DNA from 3 places in the Bradyrhizobium sp. USDA 4454 genome. Region 2 is predicted to be linked to each of the others. Evidence: riboswitches for the same ligand, from Rfam matches in the RefSeq annotation. Region 2 holds a riboswitch; each other region holds the start of a gene.

What was found. Region 2 has a riboswitch for cobalamin ahead of metE (5-methyltetrahydropteroyltriglutamate--homocysteine S-methyltransferase). Riboswitches for the same ligand answer to the same signal wherever they lie in the genome.
Region 1: it holds a riboswitch for cobalamin, as region 2 does, so the genes downstream of both, ACVIW0_RS37525 (TonB-dependent receptor) here and metE (5-methyltetrahydropteroyltriglutamate--homocysteine S-methyltransferase) in region 2, are expected to answer to the same signal.
Region 3: it holds a riboswitch for cobalamin, as region 2 does, so the genes downstream of both, ACVIW0_RS06860 (ribonucleoside-diphosphate reductase subunit alpha) here and metE (5-methyltetrahydropteroyltriglutamate--homocysteine S-methyltransferase) in region 2, are expected to answer to the same signal.

The regions. Positions count from the first base shown of each region.
Region 1 is NZ_JBTRCN010000001.1:8,046,511-8,057,085, reverse strand. Features, by position in the region: gene ACVIW0_RS37545 (CYTH and CHAD domain-containing protein) at 1-273, shown strand, start outside; gene ACVIW0_RS37540 (MFS transporter) at 277-1,509, opposite strand; gene ACVIW0_RS37535 (hypothetical protein) at 1,683-2,930, shown strand; gene ACVIW0_RS37530 (hypothetical protein) at 3,093-3,266, opposite strand; partial or broken gene ACVIW0_RS37525 (TonB-dependent receptor) at 3,430-5,695, opposite strand; cobalamin riboswitch at 5,805-6,002, opposite strand; gene ACVIW0_RS37520 (FecCD family ABC transporter permease) at 6,115-7,158, shown strand; gene ACVIW0_RS37515 (ABC transporter ATP-binding protein) at 7,155-7,928, shown strand; gene ACVIW0_RS37510 (ABC transporter substrate-binding protein) at 7,928-8,764, shown strand; gene ACVIW0_RS37505 (MBL fold metallo-hydrolase) at 8,933-9,973, opposite strand; gene soxB (thiosulfohydrolase SoxB) at 10,326-10,575, opposite strand, start outside.
Region 2 is NZ_JBTRCN010000001.1:1,705,331-1,715,905, forward strand. Features, by position in the region: gene ACVIW0_RS07705 (hypothetical protein) at 105-281, shown strand; gene ACVIW0_RS07710 (nodulate formation efficiency C protein) at 736-1,650, opposite strand; cobalamin riboswitch at 2,781-2,982, shown strand; gene metE (5-methyltetrahydropteroyltriglutamate--homocysteine S-methyltransferase) at 3,081-5,426, shown strand; gene hemN (oxygen-independent coproporphyrinogen III oxidase) at 6,143-7,495, opposite strand; gene ACVIW0_RS07725 (hemerythrin domain-containing protein) at 7,990-8,619, opposite strand; gene ACVIW0_RS07730 (helix-turn-helix domain-containing protein) at 8,771-9,364, opposite strand; gene ACVIW0_RS07735 (universal stress protein) at 10,084-10,575, opposite strand, start outside.
Region 3 is NZ_JBTRCN010000001.1:1,468,494-1,479,068, reverse strand. Features, by position in the region: gene ACVIW0_RS06870 (cytochrome P450) at 1-71, opposite strand, end outside; gene ACVIW0_RS06865 (ribonucleotide-diphosphate reductase subunit beta) at 658-1,731, opposite strand; gene ACVIW0_RS06860 (ribonucleoside-diphosphate reductase subunit alpha) at 1,722-3,659, opposite strand; cobalamin riboswitch at 3,757-3,972, opposite strand; gene ACVIW0_RS06855 (radical SAM/SPASM domain-containing protein) at 5,336-6,217, shown strand; gene ACVIW0_RS06850 (hypothetical protein) at 7,172-9,499, shown strand; gene ACVIW0_RS06845 (hypothetical protein) at 10,092-10,575, opposite strand, start outside.

The sequences.
Region 1 (10,575 bases), 6.3 Mb from region 2:
GCGGAGTTCTTCCTGCCGCTTTATGCCGTCCACGCGCCGGCCAAGCGCTACGTGAAACGGCTCGCCCGGCTGCAGAACAGCCTCGGGCGGGTGTGCGACATCGGCAGCACGCGCGTGCTGCTCCACACCATCGCGCAGGACGATCAGCCCGCGCTTCATCTCGGCATCGGCGCGATGGCCGGCTGGCTGGCGCGCGATCAGATCGCGGTGACAAAAGCGCTGCGCAAGAGCTGGCGACGCTTCAAGGCGACGCCGGTGTTTTGGGACCGGTGAGCTCTAATGCGGCCGCGCCTGGACCGCCATCGCGGAGGCCTGCGGCTTGCGCTCGGTCGCCAGCGCGAGCAGCACGGTCAGCACCATGAAGCCGACGGAGGCGCCGAACACCCAGTGCGGCATATGCTGGTCCATGATCCAGCCGAACAGCAGCGGGCTGACGATGCCGCCGAAGTTGAAGCCGGTGGAGACGATGCCGAAGGCGCGGCCGGAGGCGCCGGGCGGTGCCGCGTTGCGCACCATCATGTCGCGCGACGGCGCGATCACGCCGCCGAGGAATCCGGCGAGCCCCATCGCCAGCGTCAGCGCCACCGGCGGCAGGTTCATCAGCGCGATCAGCAGCACCAGCACGGCATTGACCGCGAAACAGGCCGCGGCGAACTGGCTGTGGCGATGGGTCCAGTCGGCGAGATAGCCGCCGGCGAGCACGCCCGCCGCGCTGGCGCCGAGGAACGCGGTCAGCGCAACGTTGGCGGTAGAAAACGATGCGCCGTAGCCGCCCATCAGCGCGACCACGCCGAAATTGTTGATGCCCGAGGTCGACAGGCTGAGCAGCGTGAAGAACGCGGTCAGCACCATCAGCGCCGGGGTGATCACGCTGGCTTTTGGCGCCGCATCATCCTTTGACTTGTTCTTGTTGGCGCCGGCATCGGGAATGCCGAGCACGATCAGGAACAGCGCCACCAGCGGTCCCACTGCGCCGGCCACGATCAGCGCGCCGAGGCCGCCGGCCGAGGCGACGAGGGCCGCCATGATCGCGGGCGCCACCGCGCCGCCGAGGAAGCCGGCAAAGGTGTGGATCGAGAAGGCGCGGCCCATCCGCGTCTCGTCCATATGCGCCGAGAGGATGGCGTAGTCGGCCGGATGATAGACGCTGTTGGCAAGCCCGAGCAGCACGGCGCAGGCGATCAGCGAGGTGTAGCTGAGATGCAGGCCGAGCCCGATCAGCGCACAGCCGCCGACGGTCAGCCCGATCAGCAGGATCTTGCGCGCGCCGATATGGTCGGCGAGGTAGCCGATCGGCGCCTGGGTCAGTCCGGAGACCACCGCGAACACCGTCAGCGCCAGGCCAAGTTCGACATAGCCGACGCCGAGCTGCTGCTTCAGGAACGGGAACAGCATCGGCAACACGAAGATGTGGAAATGGCTGACCCAATGGGCGACCGAAATCCCGGTCAGCGTGCGCAGCGCGCCGTCGGCCTTCGCTTGCTGCGGTGCGGCCAAAATGTCGACCATGTCTGTGACAACCCCACTTTTTCCAAAGCCCGGCAGGGCCGGCCGAAAATAGAGACTGGCCGCTAATTGTCCATGAACGCAGGCGCATGGCTGCCCCCGGCGCGGGCGTGCCGGATCGACACATGCGGCATTAAAGGCGGCGACAAAGTGCGGCGGCGCGGTGATGATCGGCCATGATCGACGCCAAAAAGCCGCTCCGCGTGCTGGTGTCGGAGGGCTCCAGCACCTCCGGCCGCGAGGCGATCACGATCCTGGGACTGGCCGGCCATCACGTCGAGGTCTGCGACCCCTCGCGCTGGTGCCTGGCGCGCTATTCCCGCTTTGTCCGCAAATATCACCATTGTCCGCCGCTGCGGTCGGATCCGGCCGGTTATCTCGGCTTCGTCGAGCGCCTGTTGGCGTCGCAGCATTTCGACGTGCTGCTGCCGACCCATGAACAGGGCTTCTTGTACGCCCGCGCCGCGCCCCGGCTGACGTCGCATACCGGCCTCGCACTGCCGGACTTCGCCAGTTATCGTGCCGTGCACAGCAAGGCCGGCTTCAGCCGCCTGCTCGACCAACTCGGCCTGCCGCAGCCGCCGACCCGGATCGTGAACTCGGCCGACGAGCTGCGCGACGGCCTGCGGTTTCCGTCTGTGGTCAAGACGTCGGTCGGCACCGCGAGCCGCGGCATCTGGTTCGTGCGCGACGCCGGTGATCTCAACCGCGCGCTCTACGATCTCGACTCCGCCGGCGACTTTGCCGGCGAGGTGCTGGCGCAGGATCTCATCACCGGCACTGTCGAGAAGGCGCAGTCGGTCTTCTCGCGCGGCATGCTGGTCGGCTTCCACGCTTACCGGCAAATCGCGGCCGGGGTCGGCGGCGGCGAGGCGATCAAGGAGAGCGTGAGCCGGCCGGCGATCCGCGCCGCGCTCGAGAGCATCGGTGCGCATCTCGGCTGGCACGGCGCGCTCTCGGTCGACGTCATCATGCCGCTCGACAGCGCGGCGCCGCTGTTGATCGACTGCAACCCGCGGCTGGTTGAGCCCATGAACGCGTACCGGTCGGGCACCGATCTGGTCGATCTGCTGCTGCGCGTCTCGCTCGGTGAGACGCCGGCGCCGCTGGCCGAAAGCCGCGCCGGGGTGCGCACGCATCTCGCCATGCAGGCGCTGCTCGGCAGCGCATCGCGCGACGGCACCCGGCGCGACCTGATCCGGGAATGCGGCCGCATCGCCGCGGGCGGGGGCCTCTACCGGGCAAGCACCGAGGAATTGACGCCGGTGCGGCTCGATTGGCTCAGCGCCCTGCCGCTGGCGATGACCACCGCCCTGCTGCTGGCCTCGCCGCCGATCGCCTCATCGCTGGCGCGCGGCGGCTTCGGCGCGCATCTGCTCGATCGCGGGAGTATTGCAAAGATAGAGAGCGAGGATTTCGCGTAACCCTATCCCCACGTCGTCCCGGGCAAGCGAAGCGCGACCCGGGACCCATAACCACCAGCGGTGATTGTTACGACGCGCAGGGGCCACAGCGCGCTTCAACATTTCGATCCTGTGGTTATGGGTCCCGGCCTTCGCCGGGATGCGACATATATCGCTTATCCCTCACAACGGCTCGTCATCGTTGCCGTAGCGGTCGAGTTTCGGCGTGGCGATGTCGCCATCCTCGTAATACTCGTCGTCCTGCTTCGATACAGGCGGCGGAGGCACCTTCGACTTGTCGTCAGTCTTCTCTTTGCTCTTGGCGCCGTCCTTGCTCATCCTTCCGGCCTTGGCCATCGGTTTCCCCTGCGCGGATCAAATCTTGTGCCGGAATTCTATCCCAGTTTGCGGGCACTCGTCATGTGAGGAAAGGGTGTGGTGGGCTCACATCCCGCCACACTCTCTCTTGTTTAAGCATGATCTTTTCGGAAAACCGGTCCCCACTTTTCCGGATCATGCTTTAAAACGTCGCGCCGGCCCTGACCATGTAGGTGCGGCCGGGCAGCGGGTAGGCCGAGAAGCGGCCTTCCGTGAACGTGCTTGCGATGGCGTAGTCGTAATACAGCGCGTTGAACAGGTTGTTGACGCTGAGTGACCAGAAGAAGCGGTCGACCTGTCCGCTCAGCTTGATATCGGCGGTGGCGTTGCCGGGGATTTTTGCTCTGGGTGTTGGCCTGGTCGTTGTCCATGATGCGCGAGCTCCAGGCCCGCACCGTAGCGTCGAACACCAGATAATTCTGCCAGATATTCCAGGTCACGCCGAGATTGCCGGTCGTGCGTGACACCAGCGGCACGTCGTTGCCGGCCCAGATGCCTTCGCGAAACACCGCGCGGGCGATCGCCATGCCGCCGCGCAAGGTGACGGTGTCGCTAACCTTGAGTGACGTGCTGGTCTCGGAGCCGTAGCGGCGGGTCGGATCGAGGTTGACGTTGTAGAACAGCACCGGATTGAAATGGATCTCGTTATCGAGATCCATCAGATAGATGCTGGTCTGGACCTGAAAGCGATCGGTCTTGACCCGGAAGCCGGCTTCGACGTCTTCAGATGTTTGCGTCTTGAGCTGAAAATTCTGCGGGATCGGGGCGAATGTCACCGGATCGAAGGCCGGCCCCGACGCAACGCGCTCGTCGACATCGGGCGTGCGGAAGGCGCGCGCAGCGCGGCCGAACACCGAGAAAATATTGGTGAAGCGATGCTCGACGCCGACATGCAATGCGTATTGCGTCTCGTTGCTGTCGAAGGGCGCGGCCTGGGTGTCGAAGGCGAACGGCGCATTCGGATCGTAGCGATCGCGCGCCGAGACGCTGGTATTCTGCACGCGCGCGCCATAGGAAAAATCGGTGGTCGGCAGCAGGCCGAGCGTGTGCTGCCAATAGCCGGCCACGCTCTGCTGCCCGATGTTGTAGACGTGGGTGGGGTCGACGCCCTGATAGGCGCCGCGGGCCTCGCGGAATGTCGAATCGTAGTAGTCGATGCCGGTCAGGATCGTGGACGGCATGCCCAGCATCATGGTCTTGGCGCTGAGCCGCGGGGTCAGCGACCAGGTCTGCAACGCCGCGTCATTGTAGGTCGAGGCGAAGCTGATGGTCGGCACTGTGCCGAAGAAGCCGCTCTGCGTCTCGCGCTGCCGCCAGCCGCCGTCGACGATCAGGTCGACGCCGTTCACCAGTGTTTTGGTGAAGCCGGTCGTGACGCTCGCGGTTTGCTGGTTGGCGTAGTCGAACGGCGTCGCCGCGCCGCGACGATCGGTCAGCAGCTCGTTGACGCCGATCGACGGATCGACCAGCCGTCCGCCGGGCAGGCCGAGCTTCTGGTCGCTCCCGGTGACGGTGAGGAAGGCGGTCAAATCTGATGCCGTGTAGTTGACGGTGCCGATGGCGTTGCGCTGATCGAGCGCATTGTTGACGCGGTAGCCGTCGGACTTGATGCCGTTGCCGTAGAACGAGGTCGACCATGGCCCTGCACTCAGCGCGGCGGAGACCGCGGCCATCCGGGTGTTGAACGAGCCAACTCCGGCTTCGGCGCGCATCGTGGCCGGCGGACCACCGGCGCCGGTTTTGGTGATGATGTTGACCACGCCGCCAACTGCGTTGTCACCGTACAGCACTGCGCCGCTGTTGCCGCGCGTGATCTCGATCCGCTCGATCGAATCGAGCGGGATCGTGGTGAGATCGAAGCCGGCCTTGTCCACGTCGTTGAGGCGGCGGCCGTTGAGCAGGAACAGCGTGTTGTCGGTCGCAAACGCGCCGAAGCCGCGCAGGTCGACCGAGGTCTTGGCGCCGTTCGGCCCGCCATAGGGGGTTTGCAACTGCACGCCCGGCACCTGCGCGAGGATCTCGGGCAGCGATTGCGACGGCGAATGCGCGATGTCATCGGCCGTGATCACGGTCGAGGAGGAGCCGACGATGCCGGCGAATTGGCGGCCGCCGCTGCTGCCGCCGGTGCCTGTGGCCGTGCCGGCTCCAGCCGAGCTCGATCCGGCGCCGCTACCCGCATGGCTGCTCTGGGTGGTGCCCGGCGCCGGGCGCCGCGGGGCCGGGGTCTCGTCAGCGGGCGGTTTGGCGCGGGTAACGTTCTGGTCACCGGATCGGCTGACTTCGATCGCCGGCAGCTGATCGGGAACGGGCGCCTGCTGCGCCCGCGCCGTTGAGACGATGATCGTCGGCAAGATCATCGTCGACGCGAGCAGAAGCGCGCGGCGCCGATCGGGTGGGAAGGAAAACATGGACGAGACCTCGGCAACGTCAGTGGCACGTCACCGCGAAGCAGCCTCACCGTCGTGCTTGCCGCATCAGGTGAAGCTCATGCCTGTACTCCCCGACCGGCATCCTCGCGTGTGACCACGGCTGACGGCAGGTCTCCTGGCTCGCGGGTCGTTACCCTTCGTCGCCTTCCCAGGACCGAGATTCCCAGTGGCCTGTGACGAAGGATTCACCGCATACAGTTGCGGGGGCAGCCGCGGCGTTGGGGAAGTTTCCCCGTACCGCATTCCCTTTTCATCTCATGAAAGAACCGTCATGGTCATCTAGGGTTCGGCTGCGCAGCAAAGTCAATCCGGCGGAAGTCGGGCACCGGCCGCACGGCCACGGTTTTTGTCGGGTGTCGCTTGTCTGCCACGGCGATCGCTGTAAGAGCATGGATGAGATGAGCGTGCAGGATTTTGCCTTGGCGGCCGAGGTCGCGGCGCGGCGGCGGTGGGGCGCCACCGCGGCGCTGCTCGCGCTCGTGCTGCTGCTGTGCGTGGTCTCGCTCGGCATCGGGCCGGTGCGGCTGCCGCCGCTCGCGGTGATCGAGGCGCTGTTCGGGGGCGACAGCGACGTCGCGCAGGTGATCGTGCGCGAGATCCGGCTGCCGCGCACCATTCTGGCATTCGCGATCGGCGGCATTCTCGGACTGTCGGGCGCGGCGCTGCAGGGCCTGCTGCGCAATCCGCTGGCCTCGCCGTCGCTGTTCGGCGCGCCGCAATCGGCGGCGTTCGGCGCGGTGCTGGTGATCGCGCTCGGCCTCGCCGATGTGCGGTCCTACGCGCTGCCGGTGGTGGCGATCATCGCCGCCTTCGGCTCGGTTTTCGCGCTGCTCGCGATCGCCGGCCGCAATGCCGGGCTGTTGATCCTGATTCTTGCCGGGCTTGCGATCTCGAGCTTCGCGGGAGCTGCGACCGCGCTGGTGATGAATCTCTCCAGCAATCCCTTCGTGGTGCTGGAGATCGCGTTCTGGCTGCTCGGCTCGCTGGAGGACCGCAGCTTCCAGCATGTCACGCTGGCGCTGCCCTTCATCGTCGCGGGCGCGGCGATCCTGCTCAGCCAGGCGAGCGCCTTCCGCGCGCTGACGCTCGGCGAGGAGGCCGCGCAGAGCCTCGGCCTCGATGTCGGACGGCTGCGGCTCTTGGTGATCACGGGCGTGGCGCTCGGTGTCGGCGGCGCGGTCGCGGTGACCGGCACGATCGGCTTCATCGGCCTCGTCGCGCCGCATCTGATGCGCCCCGTGATCGGGCACGATCCGGCGCGGCTCTTGGTACCGAGCGCGCTGACCGGCTCGGCGCTGCTGCTCGCGGCCGATATCGCGGTGCGCATGATCCCCTCGACCACGGATATCAAGGTTGGCGTGCTGACCTCGATCATTGGCGTGCCGTTCTTCCTTTACCTGATCATGCGCGAGCGCCGCGCGCTCGGTGGAGGCGTGGCATGACGCTGCTCTCCGCCACCGCGCTCAATGCCTCGCTCGGCAGCCGCAAGGTGCTGCACGATATCTCGCTGTCGCTCGCTGCCGGCCATCTGGTCGCGCTGGTTGGACCGAACGGCGCCGGCAAGACCACGCTGCTGCGCGCGCTCGCCGGACTGATTCCATCCGACGGCGAGATCCGGATCGGCGGCGATGCGCTGGCCTCGCTGCCGCTGCGCGAGCGGGCGAAACGTTTTGCGTATCTGCCGCAGGGACACATGGTGCACTGGCCGTTGCCGGCGCGCGATATCGTCGCGCTCGGCCGCTATCCGCATGGCGCGACCGATCCGGCGCGGCTGTCACCGAAGGATATGGAGGCGGTGCTGCGGGCGATGCAGGCGGTCGACGTCACGGAGTTCAGTGATCGCCGCGTCACCGAGCTCTCCGGCGGCGAGCGCAGCCGCGTCGCGCTGGCGCGCGTGCTCGCGGTCGAGGCGCCGGTGATTCTCGCCGACGAGCCGACCGCCTCGCTCGATCCGCGCCACCAGATCGACGTGATGCAGAAGCTGCGCGACGTCGCCGACACCGGCGTGCTTGTCATCGTGGTGACGCATGACCTCGGCCTGGCCGCGCGCTTTGCCGATCATGTGCTGGTGCTGTCGGAGGGGCGGCTGGCGGCACAAGGCGCGCCGGTGGAAGCGTTGTCCGGGAGCGTCCTCGCGAGCGTGTTCCGGATCAGTGCCTACCGCGCTGAATTCGAGCGCGAGGCGGTCATCGTGCCCTGGGCCGACGTCTGATGCGCGCGTGGCGTCTCGCAGCCTTGGCCGCGGCGGCATGGATCGTGTCGTGTGGTGCCGTGTCCGCCGCCGGACCGCGCATCGTCTCGATGAATGTTTGCAGCGACCAGCTCGTGCTGTCGCTGGCCGACCCGGACCAGATCATTGGCCTGAGCCGCTTTTCGCGCGATGCCTGGCAATCCTGGGCTGCCGAGCAGGCGCGACACTTTCCGCTTCTGTCCGGCGGCGCCGAAGACGTGCTGCTGCTCAAACCCGACATCGTCGTCGTCAGCCTGTTCGACAAACGCGCGACGCGTGACTTGCTCAAGGCCAACGGGCTGCATCTCGTCGAATTCACCGTGCCGCGCACGCTGGACGAGGTGAGGGACCAGATCCGCGCGATGGGCGATGTGGTGCGGCATCCGGATCGTGCCGAGGTGGAGATCGCGCGCCTCGATGCGGCGATCGCGCGGGCGAGGATGGTGGCGGGCGCGCATCATTATCGCGTGCTGCCGCTGGAGCGGCGCGGCTTCGTGCCGGGCGACCAGAGCCTCATCAACGCGCTGCTGGCGGCAACCGGCCTGACCAATGCGGCGGGTGAACTCGGCCTCGGTGCAGGCGGATTTGCCTCGCTCGAGGCCATCGTGAAGTTGCAGCCGGATTTCATCCTGGTGTCGGAGGCCGGCGATCGCGCCGAGGATGAGGGCCGCGCCTTCCTGCTGCATCCGGCGCTGGAGCGCCTCTATCCGGAGCGCAAGCGCATCGTGCTGCCGGAGCGGCTCACGGTGTGCGGCGGCGTGATGTTGGCGGACGCGCTGGACCGGCTGACGGAAGAATTGCAGCGCGTGACGCGGTGACTCCCCGCTTTCCGTCATCCTGAGGTGCGAGCGGAGCGAGCCTCGAAGGATGCACGGCCCGGATGCATCCTGGTGTTCGCGGAGGAAGTGGGGCCGTCGCCCTTCGAGGCTCGCCGAAGAGGCTCGCACCTCAGGGTGACGGTGAAATACTTTCCTGCGGCTACAGAATCATCCCATCACCACCGGCCCGCCGGCCTTCTTCCAGGCATCGATGCCGCCCTCGATATGGGCGGTGTTCGCCAGTCCCGCCTTCTTCGCAGCGGCCACCGCCATCGCCGAACGTTCGCCGAAGGCGCAGAAGAACACGACGCGGCGGCCGGTCGCGGCCGCCACTTCGCGCAGCATGCCGCCGGGCAGCAGGCCGGCGCCGATTCCCGGATAGGGCGCGTGCAGCGCGCCGGCGAGCGTGCCGTGCTTGGCGCGTTCGGCGCTCTCGCGCAGATCGACCAGCAGGATATCGGGTCGGCCGAGGCTTGCGATCGCGTCGCGCGCGCTGAGTGAGAGGCCTTCCTTGGCAAGCTCGTCCTGGTGCAGGCCGACATGCATGTTGGCGGGCACCACGACGTCCATCAGCTTCGGGTTCGGCAAATTGAGGTTGTTCATCAGCTCGACATAATCGTCGATCGATTTGACTTGCAGCCGCGGATTGTAGCGCTTCTCCTCGCCGATGGTGGAGACGGTGTCGCCCTTGTAGTCGTGCGCGGGGAACACCATGGTTTCCTCCGGCAGCTTGAGCAGGCGGTTGAAGATCGAATCATATTGCGCCCGCGCGCTGCCGTTCTGGAAATCGGTGCGGCCGGTGCCGCGGATCAACAGCGTGTCGCCGGTGAAGACGCGGTCGCCCATCAAGTAACTATAGGAATCGTCTGTGTGGCCGGGCGTGTACATCGCCTCGAGGCAGAGGCCCTCGATCGTCACCCTGTCGCCATCGGCAACGCGCATCGAGACCACATCGGCCTTGCTCTGCTCGCCCATGATGGTGATGCACTGGGTGCGGTCGCGCAGTTCGCCGAGGCCGGTGACGTGATCGGCGTGCAGGTGGGTATCGACGGCTTTCACCAGGCGGAGATCGAGTTCCTGCAACAGCTTGCAGTAGCGATCGGCTTTCTCCAGCACCGGATCGAGGATCAGCGCCTCGCCGCCGGCACGGCTCGCGAGCAGATAGCTGTAGGTGCCGGACACGCTGTCGAAGAGCTGGCGAAAGATCATGACGGCTTACCCATTCTCCGGTGCGAGTCATGGAGAGGATATTATTCCATGGATTTGGTCTGTTCAAAGCAAATCCATCCCCTGAGTTCAATCTCTGACCGTCACCCTGAGGAGCCGCGAAGCGGCGTCTCGAAGGGTCGACGGCCCGGCTCCTTCCGCGAGGCATATTGGCACGCGGAAACATTGGGGCCGTGCATCCTTCGAGACGCCCGCTACGCGGGCCCTCCAGCGACAACGGCAAAGCCGTTGCACGGGGGTGACGGTTGTATGGTGTGCGAATGGCGGCGGCAGGCGGGCGGCGCCGCCAGCGCGATCACAGCACAGCCGAGCGCCGCGAGGAGCGTGCGCCGCATCATCCGCGCCTCGCGATGCCCGGATTGTCCTCGACGCCTTTCAGCGTCACGCCGGGCTCGTTGCGGTTCGGCGGCCGGCCGGCGCGCAGATGTCTGGCAACAACATCCCAGATCGGCGCACCGCTCTGCTGGTTGACCGACGCCCAGCCCGCGACCTTGTAGTGCTTGCCGGCTTCGAGATGCTTGCCGTTGCCGAGCTTCAGCTCGGAGGTGCGCTTGCCGACGCTCTCGCCGGGCGTGCAGGTGTAA
Region 2 (10,575 bases):
TGTCGGCACTCAGGGCATTGCGGCAGTTAGCGCTGCAGGGCTTAGGCGACTCACCCTAATAATCATGTTTAACCGCCTCGCTGCACAATGGGATTGAAATGGTTATGGCCACCCCTGAACTGCCGGTCTCCTGTTACGCGCTTGAAGTCGACGGCCGAGTCAAGGCCGAATTCGCAACCAGAGACGGCGCCCGGGCTGGTGGAGCAGAACTAAAGAAGCGTTTTCCCACGCTTCAAATCAAGATCTATGACGCGCAGACGAATGCGCGCGAGGAAATTTAGATCAGGCTCAATTCGATCTTCGACCCTCGCAGCACGGCTGTGGAGCTCCTCGCCGGGGGCACTCGGGAAAGGGGCCCGCCGCCATCGAGGATGCCGGCGTCGCTATCACTGCCCCGTTCCCGGGGTCCCTCTTAATCCGGTCTCGTCGCTGCACTCGCTCCCGCGGGTGCTTGTTGGTCGCGCGATGCGCTGGCGCGCACGCCGGATCTGGCTTGGCGTCAGCATCGCCTCGCTTGGTCCGTGAAGGATGGCATGGCGCTCTGGCGAGAGCTCGCATGTGGCTTTTGTACCAGTTCCGCCGCGGCTACTCGTCTGAAGGGGCAAGAGCCATCCTGATGCCTGGCTTTCCCGATTGGGGCTTGCAGGCCGGAGCGAGGCCTGCCTCCTGCTGGCATAGCTGGGCGCATCAATTCTCCAGCGCATGGGCCTGCTGTCGCCCCGAGGCGCTCAGCGCTCAAGGAGTAACGCTGCCATCCCGATCATTTGTCGAGGCCTTTCGCACCCCCTTGAATGCGTTCCGTTCGTTTGGCTCTATGTGATGGAACCAGGAGCCGGGAGGAAAAGTCGCAATCCTCTTGGCAAGGAAAGATTGCGGCTCCCAATTGTGCCCCTCGCGCTTCTCGAAGGTGATGACCCCATTTTCGGTAAAGTAGCGGGGGCCTGGTATGTTGCAGTTCACCAGCAGCAGAACGCGCCACCGGTGCGCTTTCTCGGTCGGCTTGTCATTCGCCGCCGTAACGTAATCCACGACAACAGGTTCGATGATATGACAACGGCCGTGCCGGAGAAGATCTCCGAGCTTGCCCTGCGCGGTCGTCACAAAGTTGAAATTGGCCGGATTATGCAGAAAACCAAGGTTTGCGTCTTTTTCGCCGTCGGTGACTTCACTGGCGATGAGTGAAAGCGCCAGGGCGCGCCAGCCGAATTCGATGGGCTTTGCATAGGGAGACGCAACTTCAATCTTTCCGTCGGTCCCGACTTTCCAGGTAATAACGTAATGTTCGTCTGAACTGTTATCCTGATGTCTGGTCCAGGAAAGATAAACATACTCAGTGTGGTCGATGCCTTCGGCGATTCCCCAGTTTCGAGGGACGAAGTGCGCCACTTTCGAGACCTTGGAGACAATGTGCTCGATTGTCTCACCGTCTCGTGCTCGCCAGGTTGACTTGACGCGTTCGACGAGCGCGTTTTCGCCGGCTCGGGCACTGCTGGCCGCCGCAACCAGCCCAGCAAGGAAAATCAGCCATTGACAGAGACGATGCACGTGCCTTGCAGACATTCTCTTCATCACGGCCGAACCATCGGTTTTGATCTGCGCGTCAAAGCGGCAGCCTTCAATCTGTCCTCGATTGGAAGAAGTTAGCGGCAACGTGACGCGGGCGCCTGCGATGTCCCGCGCGAGCAGGCGCTATCCCCTCGATGTCACGCGCCGCTAACTTCAGTGGGCCAATCACAACCTCAATCTGCTGTGCTGGACCTGCCCAGGGGGAGAAGCCTGGGCATCCCGGAGCTTGCATCCTTCGTGCCAGGAAATAGCCGGCAAATCGCGCCAGATTCGTGCAATGTTTGTTGGCTTTCCGACGGCGCTCGTTTCAATGTTTCCATTCAGCCGATCCGCGCGGGCTTGTTCAGCTTTTGTGGAGCCGATCCTCGAGGCGCAAGCGAAGGCCGTTGCAGATTTACGAATGAGGAATCGGGAAGAATTTTTGAAAGGTCTTGAACCGTCCGGTCTGGTGTTGTCACCCGAACGCCTGCGATCTCTATCGGCTCGCAAATGATCATATGCCAAAGTCGGTCATCACTGCCGGGCGTACGGAATCGTTCGGAAGCTCATCGTCAGGCAGGCAGATGATATGGTGTGCGCGTTTTCTGCCTACGCGCACGATGGTGCAATCTAGTCAATCGTCCAGCTGCTTCGGCTCCGCATTCATGGTTGGATGAGCCGCTGTTTCCAGTGGAATCGGGCCGGCAAGCGAGAAACGATCAAGTATCGCGCTAACTTCCTCTCGAGTTGCTCAACATTCTCGAGAGCATCTGTTTGACGGATTGATTCATGAACGCTTTCACCAATCGCCCCAACAGGCCGATCGCAAAGATGGTGACAGCAAAGACGCCAACGGCGCTCCAAACAGCCATTTTCATTGCGGGGTTTCTCAGTGTTCGTTGAGGCGAATCGATATGCGTTCCTGCGCATTATCGGCATCACAGACCGCAAGTCGCCTACCAGGATTGGTTGGCACGCAGATCAACATGCGCGCCGGGCATGCTGACGGTTTGCGGCGTTTTGCCCCCGGCGGCCCTTCTCGACTGCCGAGAGACCGAATGCCAGCACGCTCGAAGCGCGCGACTTGCGCCTTCGACAATTCCTTTGAGACCTATATTGGAGAGAGCTTCCACTCGTGGTCCACTTTCGATGTCAAATAGCCATTTCAGTCACCGATGATGGCAGCATTGACGTGAGAGAGTCATCTGAGAGGTTGACGGAAGAGGTCTGTTGCAGATAATCGAAATCGTAGAGGTTCTCCGGTCCCGCTGGATCCGGAGCTAAGAGGGAAGCCGGTGAACAGGCCGGCGCTGCCCCCGCAACTGTAAGCGGCGAGCCGCTGTCCAACAAAGTCACTTAAGCCCGTGAGGCTTTGGGAAGGCCGGACAGTGGCGATGACCCGCGAGCCAGGAGACCTGCCTCGACCACATATACGTCCACGGGCGGGGTGTCCCGGTGGTACGCCAAGCAGCCGCTCTCGGGCGAGCGTGCTTGCGTCCGCCATGGCCTTTGCCCCCAACTACGGGGTTAGCGCTATGTCTCTTCTCTCCCTTCCGGTCGCCACGCTTGGAACGCCTCGGATCGGTCCAAGACGCGAGCTCAAACGCGCGCTTGAAAGTTACTGGGCCGGCGCAATCAGTGAACAGCAATTGCTCGAGGACGCATCTGGCCTGCGCGCTGCGAACTGGGCCCGCCAAAAATCCCTCGGTGTCACCGTCATTCCGTCCAACGACTTCTCTTTGTACGATCAGGTGCTCGACACCTCTGTCATGGTTGGGGCCATCCCGGAAGTCTACGCGTCGAAAATCGAGCCGGTTTCACTCAAGACGTACTTCGAGATGGCCCGCGGTTCACAGTGGGACCGCCAGAATGCGAGTTGCAGCCCCGGATCGGGCGGATATGGCGCGCCCGCACAGGAGATGACCAAGTGGTTCGACACCAACTACCACTACATGGTCCCTGAATTTCGTCGGGGACAGACGTTCCGCCTGTCCTCGCGAAAACCTATCGAGGAGTACGAGGAAGCCAAAGCCCTCGGATTTCAGACCCGCCCCGTCCTGATCGGGCCGGTCACATTCTTGAAGCTTGGCAAGAGTGCGGATCCTGCGTTCCAGCCACTGTCGCTCCTGGACGAGCTAATACCGGTCTATGTCGAGGTTCTGCAAGAGCTAGCCAAGCGGGGAGCAAACTGGGTTCAATGCGATGAGCCCTGCCTGGTCCTTGATCTGGAGGAGCGGGCGCGAAAATCTTTGCTGCACGTCTACGATCGGCTCGCCAAGGAAGTACCCGACGTCAAGATCATGGTCGCGAGCTATTTCGGCGATCTCGGCGATAATCTGGACACAGCTTTGAACATGACCGTTGCCGGACTGCACGTGGATTTGGTTCGCGCGCCGAACCTGTTGGACCGGATCATTGCTGCCCGGCGAAGCGACCTCATCATGTCTCTCGGCGTCATCGACGGACGAAATGTATGGCGGTCGAACCTGTCGACGCTCCGCCAGCAACTGGATCCCGCCATCGCGAAGCTAGGCAGGGATCGCGTCCAGATCGCTCCATCCTGCTCGCTGCTTCATGTGCCCGTCGACGTTGAACTCGAGACCGGACTTGCATCCGATCTCAAGAGCTGGCTTGCCTTTTCGGTACAGAAGATGCGTGAGCTCGCGATCCTGGCGCGGGCACTCGCGGGTGATCAGAATGTTGCTGAAAGTCTCGCTGAATCGGAGTCGGCCGTGACGTTCCGTCGGACTTCACCAAAGATCCGCGATGCGAATCTCGCGGTACGGATGCGAGCGATTGACCAGGCCATGCGCCGGCGCGCCAGCCCATTTGTCCGTCGGGCCGAGATCCAGCGCAAACGCTTTGGACTACCGGCCTTTCCCACCACGACGATTGGATCTTTCCCGCAAACCCCAGAGGTCCGTAACGCCCGCGCAGCACATGCGCAAGGCGCCATGAGCGACGAGCAATACGACAAGTTCCTCAAGGAGGAGACCGCGCGCGCTCTGCGTTGGCAGGAGGACATTGGGCTGGACGTCCTCGTGCATGGCGAGTTTGAGCGCAATGACATGGTGCAGTACTTCGGCGAGCAACTCGCCGGGTTCGCATTTACCAGGAATGGTTGGGTACAATCCTATGGCTCGCGCTGTGTCAGACCACCGATCCTGTTTGGCGATGTTTTGCGGCGAAAGCCGATCACCGTGGATTGGTGGCTCTACGCGCAATCACTCACCAGTAAGCCGGTGAAGGCGATGTTGACCGGACCAGTAACGATCCTGAATTGGTCATTTGTTCGCGATGATATTCCAAGAGGCGAGGTCTGCCGGCAGATCGCACTGGCGATCCGCGACGAAGTCCGTGATCTCGAGATAGCCGGTGCGGGCATGATCCAGATCGACGAAGCGGCCCTCCGCGAAGGATTGCCATTGCGCCGATCGGAGTGGGCGGCCTACCTTCAATGGGCCGTCGATAGCTTCCGGATATGCTCATCAGGCGTTGCAGATCAAACCCAGATTCATACGCACATGTGCTATTCGGAGTTTAATGACATCATCGACGCCATCGCTGCAATGGATGCGGATGTCATCTCGATCGAGACGTCGCGCTCGAAGATGGAGCTGCTCGACGCGTTCAGGAGCTACAAATATCCTAATCAAATCGGGCCGGGCGTTTACGACATCCATTCTCCCCGCATTCCCGAGGCAGGGGAAATGAAGGAGCTGATAACATTGGCTCGGCAGCGGTTGCAGGACTCGCAGCTTTGGGTAAATCCGGACTGTGGTCTGAAGACGCGCAAATGGGAAGAGGTTCGCCCGGCGCTGATCAATATGGTCGCCGCCGCCCGGCAACTGCGCGCAGCATCCGATCGGCCAGGTCCTTGATCCTGCGCTTGGCTCTCTCCTCCAGGACGCTGATCCGCTCATAGCGCGTTTGCGCTCTCGATCATCTCGACCGAGCTCGGACAAAAAAACGCCCGGCCGCGTTTAGCGGGCCGGGCGAAAGTTAAGTCTGAGGGGAGCGACGCTGACACATCGCCGACTTCCACCGGCGCAGGGAGGACAGCCGATGGTCCGATTGCCGGCGAGGACATTCGCCGTAAATCTGAACCAAAGTTAAAGCACGGCTCAGCGTGGCTCAATCATGCTGTGGTATGCGACCAACGTAGTTGAGTATTGGAAAACTAGACTAAGGTTTGTCCGCGATGAGCCGCGTTCACAACGGATTGCCGAGGCGAGCGAAGACCGCGGCTGGCGACGCCCGGCCCTCTTGGTGTCAACCGAGGCGAAGTGCAATTAACGGCGCCTTCCTGCCGCTAAAGCGGCGCTACCATGCGAGTAAGCGCGACAGCAAGCATTACTCAAGCAACCAATGCATGAGTGATTTGTTGTTGATTTGGCTGCGCAGGCAGTCTGTCCCGTTCCACTCTGGCGAAGGTTTGTAACTCTTTGGAATGGATGAACAGATCGACACTCGACCACGAAAGTGATGGACAACAGGATGCTCCACGATCACGAGATCGGTCCGAACCGCGGATAAGCCAACTCACTGGTGGCTGAAGTGCGGGCTGACCAGACTGGCACGCCCGCCGTTCACACGATTAGACAGCCGCGCTGTGCGTAGCTCCGCACCGAGCGAGGTGAGCGTCGAAGGCGGAGGCGACGCTCCGGACCAGAAACCGGGCGCCGCCGGCTACCGAAAGCCGGCCATTGTCGAACACGACGGCACCATCTGCGACAAGACTTTCAAGCCGGGAATGATCGACAACGGCCGAATCCGGATCCCTGCCGTGACGGCGAGACGTCTCGGAGAGATCGATTGTCATGTCGCACATAATTCGCTCGATGATCTCCGCCCGATAGCGATCATCATCAGTCAGTAGATAGCCCTTGGCCGTCGCGAGCCGATCCTCGGTGATGCGAGCGAGATAATCCTTGGTTGAGACAGCATTCGCGACGAACCCCTGCTGCAGCCGGCCGATGGCGCTGGCACCGAGGCCAATAAGCGCGCCTGCGCAATCGTCAGTATATCCCTGGAAATTGCGGCGCAACCTGCCTTGCTCCGCCGCCACAGCGAGATTGTCATGCGGTAGGGCGAAGTGATCGAGGCCTACGCGTACGTATCCAGCGTCAACCAATGTGTGAGCTACCATTTCGGATTGGCGATAGCGCTCGACGCTGTTAGGCAGAGTCGATTCGTCGATCTTGCGTTGATGCTTCTTGAAGGTCGGAACGTGCGCGTAACCAAAGGCCGAAAATCGGTCCGGATACAATTCGAGGCATTTGCCGACGGTATCCAGGCACGAATCGACCGTCTGCCCGGGCAGCCCATACAACAGGTCGAAATTGATCCGGCAAATACCGGCGTGGCGTAACCGCTCGACCGAAATTGCGGTCTGTTCGAAGCTCTGCGGGCGGTTGATGGCCTGTTGGACAACCGGGTCGAAGCTCTGCACGCCAAGGCTTGCCCGGTTGACCCCGCTATAGCCAAGGGCTTCGGCCATCGGATTGCTCAACATGCGGGGATCAATCTCCACGGCGATCTCAGCATCAGGCAGGACGGCGAACGAATAACGCAACGAGCCGACCAAATCGGCGAATGCTTCAGGTGTCAGGATCGTGGGCGTGCCGCCGCCGAAGTGGATATGAGAGATTGCCTGTCGTTGGCCAATGGCTTCTGCAACGAGGTAGGCTTCAGTGCGCAATCCAGCCGTATAGATCGCGATCGGATCGTCGCGTTTCGTGACAGATGTATGGCAGCCGCAGTACCAACACATGCTTCGGCAAAATGGCACGTGCACGTAGATAGAGGCGGACTGCTGGCCGTCGAGGGACTTGAGCCAAGCTTGATAGTCGAGCTCCCGAACTGATGCCGAGAAATGAGGGGCGCTCGGATAGCTGGTGTAGCGCGGTACTCGGTGCTGCCCGTAGGATTGTGCTAGGTCCGGTCGCATTGCGATGCCTCTCTCGCTCTCTGGGCGCCCGATTATCGGACGGGGGCATGGTAAGCTTTGCGCTGCCTCAAATATCGCGGTTACTGATGGGCTGGCCGGTAGGTCATGCCACCGGCGCATACCTCACGTTTTGAATTTGATGAAGCGGTCGCGCGGCAAGGATGAGCTTTCTTGGCAATGCACCTCCCATCATGGTCAAATCGAGCGAGAACGAGACGAAACGAAGCAGCAAACGGATATTAATTGACGTCCGACAGCTCTGCTGAGAAATGTCCGTTTCGCGCGATGCCAATGCTCATGGTCGAGCCTGTTACTGCCGATTATTTCGAATCAGACCGCGTTTAACGTCGGCCATGCCGCTTGCGCCGCCAGTTAAAGCAAACGATCGTCGGGCGGAGAAGCATATCGCCCGTGCTTATTCTGAAAGCCGGCGAGGCGATCTTCATTTGAGCCCTCATGAAATGATGTCCACTTCCTGCCGGATGCGGCAGCGATCAACGTGGTCCATCCCTCTCCGCATTGTGCCGCGGGTTGCCGGCCAACGCGCTCGAAAACGCAAGTGCGCTCCGTTCGGCCTCAGCTTCTTGTTCCAATTGTAGAATATGGGCTCTTAGCGCGTCGGAAGCCGCTTCAGCTGTCTCGCTGAATAGCGGATCACCATGATCGGTGAGGGCGGAAGCGACCTCGGCCCAATCCTGAGCCGATAAAGCCGCAACCGCGGCGGGGAAGAAGTCCCGTTCTTCCCACATCATGTGGTGCCGCTCGCGTACTATAAAGTCGCGTGCGATCTTGCCGACGTCTTGCCGAAGGACTTCACGATCTGCCAGGACACCATCAATGGCGCGAGCGAAGTGGTGCAAGCGGTCGATGACTTCCTGATGCTCATGCGCGAGATCGCCGAGCATTGCGGCCGCATCCGGATCGCACCTCTTGAGCTTGGAAAAGATCAAGTCTTCTTGAGGATGATGGTACACCTCGGGGTAAACCTCGAAATAGCTGATAATCGCGCGGATCACCTCATAGTCCGGACGATGTCCTTGCTCAAAAATCTCCAATTCGCGTTGAAGGGCGACCAAAAGGAGATCGATATTACGATGCTCTCGAAGCAAGCGACCGATGATCATTGCGGTGCTCCATGGAGGGAAATGTAAAATGGCGGCGATTTGTGCCCGGTTCCCCAAGCCGCCGTTGGGTGTCCTTCTGCGCTGTATTTTCCGGCACGGCTCGGCGCACAGAGGCGTGCGCCGCCCAGCCTGGAGCTAGCGCAAAATCACGTTAGCCGAAGTTCTGCGCAAAGCGGTTGGACAATGTGTCCTTGCGGAGCTCGACTCGGCGCGTGGTCGGCAGGGCGATCGCGCCATTCTGCTCAAGCTGAGTGAAAGTGCGCGACACCGTCTCAATGGTCAAGCCAAGGTAATCTGCAACATCCTGCCGTGACATGGGCAGATCGATGGCTGCGTTCTTCGTGGTGCGGCGAGATATGTCGAGCAAGAACGCGATGACCCGTTCTTCTGCGCTGCTGATCAGGAGCATCGAATGCGCCTGGAAACGGCGGAGCTCAAGCGCCATCGCGTCCCAGAGCTGCCTTGCAAGTTCCCTCTCGTGGCTGGCGCGAAAGATGACAGCGGTGCGCTTCACCATGAGCAGGTGCGTCTCGCAGATCGCCTCGGCCGAAGAGATATGGCTTTCTTCGGCCTCAAAGCCAAAGATGTCACCAGGCAAATAAAACGCGCCGATCTGACGACGTCCGTCCTCCAGAATCTTGTAGGTTCGCACAGCACCCGATACCACCTGATAAAGGTATTCGGCTGCTTCATCCTCTCCGTAAATCTCGCTATTGCGCGTGAACCGCATCGGTGTCGCAATCATACCAAGCGGTCCACGATTGTCAGATTTCCCACGCAAGACGTTGGGTGGATGGCGGCTGGTCTCAGTAAGGCTGGGGGCCCGGGCGTGCATGGCGGACTTTGCTTGCGAACGTCGATGACACGCAGATTGGCCGCTCCTGACAAACTGTGAAATCCAGATGTTTTACCTAAGTAGAAGCCACTAGGTATTTACGCGTAAGCCATGATTGAGTTCCGCTTGAACGACGCGCGACGTGGGTCCCCTGCTACTCGAACATGCTCAAATCAATTGGGCCAGCTTTGGATCAGAAGGCTGACCTGGCCGGCCGCCACGAAAACAATCAAAAGCGCACGGCCACACCCGTGGAGAGTTCCAAGCGCCGTCTCCACCGTCACTTTCAGCCCGCCGCAGGAAGTCTCTTGCAAATCATGACTCTGATCCTGGTCGGCGCTGGAGTGACCAGCCGGGATCATGAGGATCCATGTATGCTCGTCGACGTGGACGACGGCCCGGTCGTCACTTCATGTGGTCCGAGTTGGAAACTGAATCATAGAGCTAGGCTCGCGCGACATATTGACCTGGCTCAACAGTCCCCCTCTGCCGCGCTCCCGCAATCGCAGGAACCGAAGGACAATCGTGATCTAGCCTGATGTTGAGCTCGGGCATCGTCGGATGCGCCCGATCGCGACAGCATTTTGATGGCATCTTCGCGGATCCGCCGACGTGCCGCCCGTACCGTCTCACTGTGACATCAGGACCGGGATGTTGATCCCGCGGAGCATATGCCCGGCGGTACCGAGCAGCCTCTCCTGCAGTTGAGAGCAACCGTAGCCTCCCATAACCAGCAGGTCGAGGCTCTCGTCGGCCGCAAGCGACAGGAGGGCGCGCCGCGCTGCCCGGGATGCCGGAAGTGACACGATCCTCGCAGGAAGTCCTGATTTTGCAAGATACTCTCCCAGATGCGCAGTGGAACTCTCTGCCGGGACTTTGTCCGGGGCGGTGGTCGTGATGATGGTGAGGGTATTGGCTTTATACAAAAGTGGCGTTGCGTCGTGCAGAGCACGCGCCGCACGGCGGCTGCCGTCCCAACAAATCCCTACTCGTCTGATCGAGAAGGCGCCGTCGAAGGTTGGTGGCAGATACAGAACTGGCCCGCCAGCCTGGGAAAGGATCCCCCTAAGTATCAGATTGTCGCAACTATCGTAGCCGCCCTGAGGCTGGGTAACGATGGT
Region 3 (10,575 bases), 240 kb from region 2:
TCGCTAACATCCAGCTTGCTCAGCGGGATACTCGACGCCTCATCGGCTCTACGTGCCGATCTGGCTTTCATGATGGTCTCCGCAGATTTTGTTCATTCGAGAGCATACGGGTCCGCATAGTCGCTCTCCACGACCGTCCTCTTGTGTTGATTGCGAGCATGTCCTCGCTCCAACAGAGTATCTCAAAGCGCGAGCCGGCCCCTCCTACCATTTCCGGCAGTCAGAACCGCATTGACTTTCCATATCGATCTGCTTGTGGCTGGCCGAGAGCCATCATCCCATGGTTCGGCGCCAGGGCTGCGCTGTAAAGGGGCGCAAGCTCAGAACGCAGCTCCGCCACCCGCATGCCGCGAGGCTAAGCTTGTCAAACTCGCAACACATACGCGTTTGAGCACCGACCGAGTGCGCAGGTTCACTATCGACTGCCTGCTCTGTCGACGCCAGAACGGCCGATCCTCCACAAGCATAAGGACCTGAGCGACTGATGGTGAGTGGCGCCAGATCCAGCGGCTTTGCTGTCACGGGTCCGCGATAATCATTTCGAGCGGACCAGATCGATGTCACGCGATGTGGCCTTCCTGCGCGGTCTCCAGCGGACTTTCGCGAAAAGTCCTAGGTGCACCAGAATCGAAGAGCAAAAGCGTTGTTGCGTTCGTGCTAGATACGGCCGAAAGTAGCCCATACTCCCTCTTCGCCGTCCCAGCTGCCGCGGCTTGCTGCCTTGGAGTACTCCGTAGCGCGCTGCTCGAAGAAGTTGGCGTGCTCGACCCCATTGAGGATCTCGACCAGCCAGGGCAATGGATGCGGCTTGAGCTGGGTAAACCCGCTCTGACCAGCCTCAAAAAAATCGAAGACCGGGGCAATCCCGAGCTGGGTCAGCCGCCAATCGGCGACATAGCGGACATAGGCATGGATCTGCTCAGGGCGCATGCCATCGATCTCGCCGAGACCAAAGGCGAGATCAACGAAGTTTTCCTCCAGCTTCACCATGGTCCTGGCGACGTCGATGATGTCGTCGCTAACGGAGCGCGTCACCGCGCCAGTTTCGCGGTGCCATTCGTGAAATAGCTTGATGATGCCCTCGCAGTGGAGACTCTCGTCGCGCACTGACCAGCTCACGATTTGTCCCATGCCGTTCATCTTGTTGTGCCGCGGAAAGTTAAGCAGCATGGCAAAGCTCGCGAACAAAGCCATGCCTTCAGTAAAGGCGCCGAACATGGCCAGCGTGCGAGCGACGTCGGCCACAGTATGGACGCCGAATTGGTGCATGTAGTCAGCCTTGGCGCGCATCTGCGCATAGCCGCGGAATGCCTCAAACTCGGCCTTGGGCATGCCAAGCGTCTTGAGCAACAACGCATAGGCGTCAATATGGACGGTCTCCATATTGGTGAAGGCAGCCATCATCATCTGCACAGTGAGCGGCTGGAAAATCGGAATGTAGCGCTTGAGATAATTGTCACCGACCTCGATGTCCGATTGAGTGAAGAAGCGGAATATCTGGGTGAGCAGCGCGCGCTCGTTGGCAGTGACACGATCCGACGCCCAATCCTTGAGGTCGGAGCCGAGCGGAACCTCCTCGCCCATCCAATGGGTCTGCTGCTGACGTTTCCAGAACTCGTAAGCCCAGCCATAGCGATCAACGTCATAGCTTCCGGTCGAGTCCAGGAGGCCGACCCGTCCCTTGCCGATCAACGTGCGCGGATCGACAGCCGAGAGGTCAATCACTGACATGCAAGGCACTCCTCATAGTCGGTGCGCTGCGGCTGCGGTCGTTCCGCCTCGTCACGGCCGCTGATTTTGCCGGCGAACGCTGCGCGCGAGATCGACTTCGAACGGCAGTAATAGAGGCTTTTCAATCCGCGCTCCCATGCCGTCCAATGCAGCATATGGAGATCCCACTTATCGACGTCGGCCGCCAGATAGAGGTTGATCGATTGGCTCTGGCAGATGAACGGCGCGCGGTCGGCGGCGAGCTCGATGATCCAGCGCTGATCAATCTCGAAAGCGGTGCGAAAGATCGCTTTCTCGTGCTCCGAGAGGATGTCGAGATGAGCGACCGATCCCTCGTGCGCTATGATCGACTGCCATATCGCCGGGGTGTTGGCGCCCTTGGCCGTGAGTACCCTGGCGAGATGCGGATTGCGCACCGAGATGGCGCCAGACAATGTCTTATGGGTGTAAATGTTGGCCGGGACTGGCTCGATGCAAGCGCTCGTGCCGCCGCAGATAATGCTGATCGAGGCGGTCGGCGCAATTGCGATCTTATGGCTGAATCGCGCCATCACGCCGCGTTCCAGCGCATCCGGGCAAGGGCCGCGCTCGCGAGCGAGCGTCACCGACGCCGCGTCGGCATCACGCCGGATTTTCCGGAACATGTTCAGATTGAACGACTTGGCCAGGACGCTCTCCATCGGAATGCCCTTGGCCTGAAGGAACGAGTGGAAGCCCATGACACCTAGGCCGACGGAGCGCTCGCGTAGGGCAGCATAGCGGGCACGTCTCATGCCCTCCGGCGCCACCGTGATGAAGTGGGTGAGCACGTTGTCAAGGAAACGCATGATGTCTTCGATGAAGCCCGGCTCCTCGCTCCACCGGTCCCATGTCTCGAGATTGAGCGATGAGAGACAGCACACCGCGGTGCGCTCCTCGTCGCGATGATCGATGCCGGTCGGCAGGGTAATTTCGCTGCACAAATTGGAGGTTGAGACCTTGAGGCCGAGGTCGCGCTGGTGCTTGGGAAGGGCGCGGTTCACGGTGTCGATGAACAAGAGATAAGGCTCGCCGGTCTGCAGCCGGTTCTCAAGGATACGTTGCCACAGCTGGCGAGCGTCGATCTCGCGAACCATTTCGCTGGTCTTTGGACTGCGAAGCGCGAACGCTGTCCCGGCTCGCACGGCATGCATAAATTCGTCAGTAACGTTGATGCCGTGATGCAGGTTGAGGCTCTTACGATTGAAGTCGCCGGACGCCTTCCGGATCTCAAGGAACTCCTCTATCTCGGGATGTTGGACATCGAGATAGACTGCCGCCGAGCCCCGCCGCAACGAGCCTTGACTGATCGCCAGCGTCAGGCCGTCCATGACGTGGATAAACGGGATGATGCCCGAGGTGACACCGCCCTTCACCTTCTCGCCGATCGAGCGAACATTCCCCCAGTAGGTACCGATGCCGCCGCCGTTGGAGGCAAGCCAGACGTTCTCGTTCCAGACGCCGACAATACCTTCGAGCGAATCCGAGACCGAATTGAGGAAGCATGAAATGGGTAGACCACGCGAGCTGCCGCCATTCGAGAGCACCGGCGTCGCCGGCATGAACCACAGTCGGGACATTGCATCATATAGACGCTGAGCATGTGCAACATCGTCCGCAAACGCGCACGATACCCGCGCAAACATGTCCTGGACGCCTTCGCCCGCGAGCAGATAACGGTCGGTCAATGTCAGCTTGCCGAACGATGTCAGGAGGCTGTCGCGCGATCGATCAAGGGCAAGGTCAGACGGCTTTGGAGCTGGCGCGAGGGGACGCGGCAGCGGGGCCAGCGATGGAGGCTGCGCAACAGACCGCTGAAGCGGGGCAAGCTCTGCCTGTGCGTGCGCTGCCCGCACACTGGATGGTGTAACGAGGTGACCCTGTTGATCGAAATCAAAAGACGGCGACATCGGCAACCCCGCGATGTTTGGAGCCGGGGCCGCGGACGACTTGCAGGGAGACAAACGTCCCTCAGTGCAAGCGCTCCACCGGGGCACCCCGCCCGAGGACGTTTGTTCTGTCGCGGCAGGTCTCCTGGCTTGCGGGTCGCTGCGGCTGTCGACCTTCCCGGCGCGTTTCTGCGCCAGTGGCCCATGATGACAACCGCTCACCGCCTACAGTTGCGGGGGCAGCCCCGGAGTAGCCGTTCGGCGCACCGGGTTCCCTCTTAGCTTCCTGTCCTACAAGATAAAGGATGGAAGAACCATGACAGATCTACATCTAGGCGTCACATGCCGAGATTCGTCAAGTCTCGTTTGGGGTACATCAAGCTTCAGAAGAGGACACCGCGAAGTCAATGAATGGAGCGGCCGGCGCCGAGCACCGGTATGTTCCGATATCCATACACGTCCACCTGTGGCTGTTCAGGCAAATCAATCCAGAAATCCGGCCGACCATTCATCAGTCTATGCTGATCTGGAACGTAGATCCTACCAAAGGCTCTGAGACCGTTTTTTCCGTTCCGATGAGTATGAGCGGATCTTCAGCTCAAGATCTTCGAAGCTATCAGCGTCAACGATCCAGATGAAATCGTGTCTAAGGCGCTGGAAAGCTATCATGGACGTAGCCGACGCAGTCAGCTCCTCGACGTACGACGCTCCCCGCGCGATCTCGCTGCTCGAACGGCTGAGGGCCCTGAAGAACACGAAAGCTCATCGAGCTCGCAGCGGCTAAGCCGCTGTAAGCGCGACGAAACCGGCTCCCTTCGTGAATTTACCGTCGGCGCAAGCCTTGTCTCACAATGAAGGAGCAGGTCCGTCCCACCGAGATCGCCTGGTCAATATCTTTCTAGCCAGTACAGCTGCTGTTCGGCGCGCATAGCAGATCGATTTGGTCGCGGCGCATCTAGGTCGCCGCCCTTCTGATCAATTCGGCACGTGCCCGGTGCATGTTTGTAGCGGACCAATTGTCTGGCCCATTCTCGCGATCTGCCGATAAAGGCTTCGCCTACTGTTCGGTGCCCAAAGAAGTCAGGTTGGTCCTACTCGGCCGCGTCCATCAGGATTTCCGGATCGTTCGCGCCTCTCATCGCGACCCAGAGCACTCTTCGCAACGCGCGAAAGCCTCCAGGGCCGTGCTGGATCACGCCCGACGCGCTTGAATCGTACCCGACGTCATGTTGCAGGATTCGGCGCAAGCCACGACTGTTTGGCAAACAAGCTTGGCATTTCGGACCCGATCGGAACAACGTATGTCGCCTCTGGGCGGTCTCATGTCGGCGATTGACTGCGCGGTCCGGCGACACGGAGATGATGTGGTCCTCAGGATCGAGCACCTCCCGGAGCCCGATTTGCGGCTCTCCTCGACAACATTAAGAGCTGTCGAGCTGACGTGTTTCTGGAGGAAAGGAGGATGCTAGGCGCAGACATGGTGGTAGGCGGCAATCGACACCCAGAGAGAGGAGCGCCGTACGGGTCCTCCTGTAGCCTGTTGTCGAAACCAGCGTGGCAAGGCACGGGCTTCATTCAAGGCATCTGGCCCAACGTCCAAACTCCGGTTGCGATCGTTTCAGGCAAGACGCGACGCTGCGTTAGCTGCGCTCGATCTGCGGCAATTGCCTGCTCCGGCACCTGAAAGGACCAGATACATGACGGCATACCCTAGGGTCTTACAAGAGTTGCGTGTGGTTGAGCCCGGCCATCGGGTATTGGAGATAACCACGACCACCGGCTGCATCGTCAGATGTTCTTATTGCTCCCAGGACAAGTTTGCAGATCGCCAAAGGCCCGTATCCCAAGCCAAGCATCTGGGTGTTCAGGATTTCAAGCAATGTCTCTCACGCGTACCGACAGCTACTGGCATTAGTTTTTCCGGATATTCGGAACCCTGGTTGCATCCGCATTGCAGCACGATGGTTGAGCATGCTTACGCACGCGGCCACGACGTCCGGATCTTCACGACCCTTGTTGGAATGAACAGGACTGACGTTCGACGTCTGCAAATGCTCCGATTCAAGACTTTCGTCGTGCACGTTCCCGACGATGGCACTTATATGAACAGCCGCCTCGTCGGAAAAAACTACATCAATGTCATGCGCCGACTGATTGAGGCAAACATTCCCTCGATTCAATTTGTGATCCTGGGTAAAATCCATCCTGATCTAGCCGATGTAATCCCCGCCAAAAAGCTGCAACGCTTGCGGCCGCTGAGTAGCAGGCGAGGACATATAGATCCGAAAATGATCACCCCGCGGCAGCCGATCGCCGGCACTTTGACATGCAATGGGAAACAGCAACATCGGAATGTCCTTCTTCCAAACGGCGATGTTACCTTGTGCTGCATGGATTTTGAGCGGCGTCATGTCATTGGGAATCTTTTGCGCGACGAGTACGAAGATCTGTTCGAAGGCCGGATCTTTAGCGAAATCGCCGACCGCATGAACGGTACGGATGGCTTTCTACTTTGCAGGACGTGTGAATTTGCCAAACCGGAGCCGGAATGCTGTAGGGCCCCTGCCCGCGCGCTGTGAGGAATGGCGATACCAATGGAAGCTCGCCGCACCAGCTGGACTCGTGCCAGAAGGCGGATCAGAGCGCGCTTCGGCGAAATGCACGAGCCGGGGCCCGCCCGTAAGAGAGCCCCGAGGATCGCCTATGTTCAACTGGTGCGACTGGAGGTGGTAGATGCTTTTCCGGCAGGATGACGAACGATTCGGCCTCGCGGTTGATCTCGTGCCTCTCGATTGATCCAAAAGCCCTTGCCGTGTTCAGCAATTCAACACCGCTCTCCAATGGAAGTTTCGAGAGTACAAGAGAGCGTAACGGGCCTGCCCCACATGCCCGCCTTGACTCGACCAACGTTGCGCTTGCAATTCAGCCAGGTGAATAGCTACAGAATATTTCATCCACGATCGATCACAACGACATCGACTTGCGGATCGTCCCAAGAAAACCCGCACACGGCGGCGCCGGTGCCGTCAGCTCCCACAAACCGTGCGATGTGGGCATCCGACAACTCGTTCCCCGGAAGGTCATCACCTGCGCATCGTGAGATTCTGCCGCAGAATCAACTGCGACATTGTACGCTGATCTTCCGCTCAATAGGACGCTCATAGCGCAAACAGTATTGGCCGACGACCGTTCTCATGGGGGGAGGGATTATCCGGCTGAAGGAGCGATACGCTCTCCTCTCATCAATCGCGAACTCGGCCAATGGCAGACCGATCATCACGATGACAGGCCTGGGATCCTCGCGATCGCGAGCTGAGCGTTGGATCGAGGTCCTCGCATCGCATTTCAGTTCGAACCTCAGTTGAAGGATTTGTCATCCTGCGCTCTCCTTTTCGCGACGCGAACACACACCATCGCCTTGGGTGCCGCCCTTGTTCGCTATCATTCTCTGTCGTGCTTGGGGGCCACGTCAGGTTTTGGTCAGCCACCGCTAGTACCGAGGCGCCGAGACCGATGCAAGCGGAGACGCGACCATGAACCAATTTGACAATATCAACCCTGCCGGTAATCGTCCCGCTGCGTCTGAGACAACCGTGGAACAACCGCAACCGCAGCAAGTCCACTTTGAGCAGCAGCTCGCAGACGTGCAACAGCTGGGGCCTATATATGATCACAGGCAGCTTTACGATGTTAGTGAGGAAGACGATCGCCTGATCCAGGCAGCGTCTGGTGTGGCCCTCGAGCGAGGACCACTGCCCGGGCCGACAACCATCAGCATTTACGATCGCCGCCTTCGCAAGTTGGCTGAGGCTCTGAAGGAGGATGGCAAATCCATGGCAGCCCTCGATGATGATACGTTGCTCGATTGCGCCAAGAAGCTATTGCCAAACGATAAGGTTATCGCCCCAGCATTGTCGATGGTCAGCCGCTACCGCAAGCCTGGCGCCGCCGCTCGGATCACCGCGACACATTACCGTCCATCGGACGAAGACGAACGCCTCATTAGGAAGGCCGCCGAGGCAGGCTTCGGTCGAGGGATCGACGCGAAAACGGCCGGAAATTACGCAAGCAGTCTTCGGAAGTTGGCGTCAGCTCTCCGCCCCCTGTCCATTGCCAGGCTCAGTGCCGACAAGTTGCGCGGTCACGCCGATACTTTGTTCCCGAAAGACACGAAACTCCGCTACGCTTTGAACAGACTCCGCGACTATCGCGCGGGCGTCAGGCAGGACAATTTAGAAGGACAAGGAGGTGGCTCGCATCCGCCAACTCAGCCGGCCGTGCGTTCGTCCATGCTGACTGTCGAGAACCAGCTTTTGGAGAATGCTGCGGATCAGGGCGTATTGCTGGCTGGCAATCTCAATGCTCCGGAGGTTTGGCGTGAAATGGATTTGGCCGCTCATTCTCCCCCACAAAGTGTCGCGCAGGATCTGCTTTTCGACAACGCGGCGCGGAGCGGAGAGCTTGCGGTCTCCTGCTTCGATGCACCGTTACTTTGGCAGGGAATGCGCGCCCCCGCTTTCTCGTCCGTACAGAGTTTTGCTCAGGAAGAGCTTTTCGATGCTACGGATCGCGAGAGCCTGATGGCAGCCGCACCCTACGATCAATCGGCGCTTTGGCGAACGATGAGCGCAGCCTCCCATTCGAACCTGCAAAGCGCCGACCAAGGGGCGCTTTTCCATGGCATCGATCGAGATGATTTGCTGCCGGGGATGGCCTTCGATGCACCGGAACCGGCGTCGCGGGTGAATCTGGTCGTCCCTTCGCCCGTGCAAAGCATAGCCCAGAAACAGCTTTTCGAAGCCGCGGATCTGGAGGGCTTCCTGGTCGCGGACGATCTTATTGTGCCGGAGTTTTTGCGGGAACTGGAGTCAACTGCCAACCTGCCCATTGAAAGTGCCGGCCGAGAAGAGTTTCTCGATGCTGCAACCTCGCAGCCGAACTCGCGACTGCGGAACCTTGCCTCTGAAGAATACCTCGCACGGACGATGGACCAAGGCGGTGCCGCCCCGGCCACAACGCCATTCCCAGCCAGCGAAAGCTTTGATGCTTCTTTGGTCGTTCCAGATGACTTCTCCCACGGCAACCAGCCCGCGCCGGATATGATGCGCTCCAAACTGGGCCATTGGGGACTGTTGCCGGACGCGACGCAGCCGGTGAAGACCTACGACATTCACGGCGAGCCCTATACTGCCGTGTTAGGACCCGGAGGACACAATGATATTCAGCTTATTCATCTGCGCTCTCTCGCCGTCGGCGACACGTTTGATGTTTCATTCGCCGTGCCGAAGGACTTTTCCCATTGCACCCAGCCGGCACCCGACATGATGCTTTCTCAGTTGGGTAATTGGGACTTCTTGCCTGATGCGGAAAATCCGGTGATGAACTATGAGATTGCCGGTGAACGCTACACGGCCGTATTGGGACCGAGAGGGCCCAACGACGTTCAACTTATCCACCACCCTGGGTTCGTTTTGCGGGGTGAAGCTGCGCTTGTGACGCCGACGGCTCCCCCGCATATCTATAGCGGCCCTGTATCCGGGTTGAATCCACCCGCCACGCTCGAATTACGAAAGGACGCCCCTTCGACACTGGAGCCAAACCTTCCACTGCCGTCTGCGGCTTCGGCATGGAGCCATCAGCCGGCCCCGCAAATGCCTGAACTCGGAGAGTTGTTCGGCCCAGACTGGAGGGACGGCCCCCGAGAGGCTTCGCCTTTCGTGATCGACATGCTCCAAGACCTGGGTCTTCTGCCGAGCCAGGGCGTCCCCATGACCTGTTTTTTGATCCACGGTCAGCCCTACACGGCCGAAAGCTTACCCGGAGGCCGCATTCTTCTATTTCATCGGCCGCAATTTGACTGAGTGAGGTGCTCGTTGGCACCTTGTACGGCTACTCAGGCCGCGAAATCACATCGAAGCGTTTGCTTTTAGAGAACTTAAGACCGCAAGCGCATCAGAAGAGAGCTCGGCAAACTGTATCCGCGAGCGCGGAGAAGACCTTCAAAGACGCCGCTGGACATCTTCGCCTTCAACGTCGGTGACGGCCAACACGTCCTTCATATTGAGAATGTCGGCATAGAGATGGACGCCGTCCACGCGGTAGGCGAAAGCTCATGAAGGACGATTAAGAAGAGCCTTTGAGAAGACTCTCTCCATGCGACTTGTCCGAACCATCGATTTCGTCAAGTTCGCCGAAACCAAGAATGCCGCCCTTCTTACGTTCTCCTCGACTTGGATCATCGGTACGATGAACCTGCTAACGAGCCAGGCCAGCTTGCCACTTGGTTACAACGTCGCATTCTGCGCAGCGCTTCTTCTCTTCGCTGTGGGCGGTCTGGTTTGTATTCTGTCGTTTGTCCCGCAGGTGTTGGCTCATTTTTTCGAGACGGATGACGACTCCGTCAGCTTGCTATATTGGGGCGCCGCGCCGAGCACACATTCAGGCGCTGCCTTCTTATTCCATATGCGAGGCGCTCCAAACCCTGATGGCCCGGGGTGCCAGTCTGGTATCGACGAGTTTGCTCCAGGACTTGCCTACTTCGATCCAGCGGCATTTTCGCGCGGGCAAGGTCTCCAGCACTTTTTGGGCAATAGGTGCGAGACTCGCAGCTTCGGAGGTTGGGTCAAGGCCAGCATCTGCAAGGATTTTCACGGCGGTCTCTTTGGATCGCATCCACGCCGCTTCGGTGAACCTGCTCTCCGAGAAATACTCGAAACAGGTGCGAAACGTCAGAGCACGGCCGATGACCTTATGGTTTGGTAATCCCGTCTCACTGAGCCATCGGCGCAAATGGTCGCACCATTCCTTGCTGCTCAAGTCGAGAAGGTGGTCACCTTCGAAAATCAAAAGCGCCGCCATGCCGGCGATTTCACATCGCACGTCCTCATCTTGTTTTTCGAACCATTCGCGGATTGCTTGCAAGGGCGTCCTCGGCATC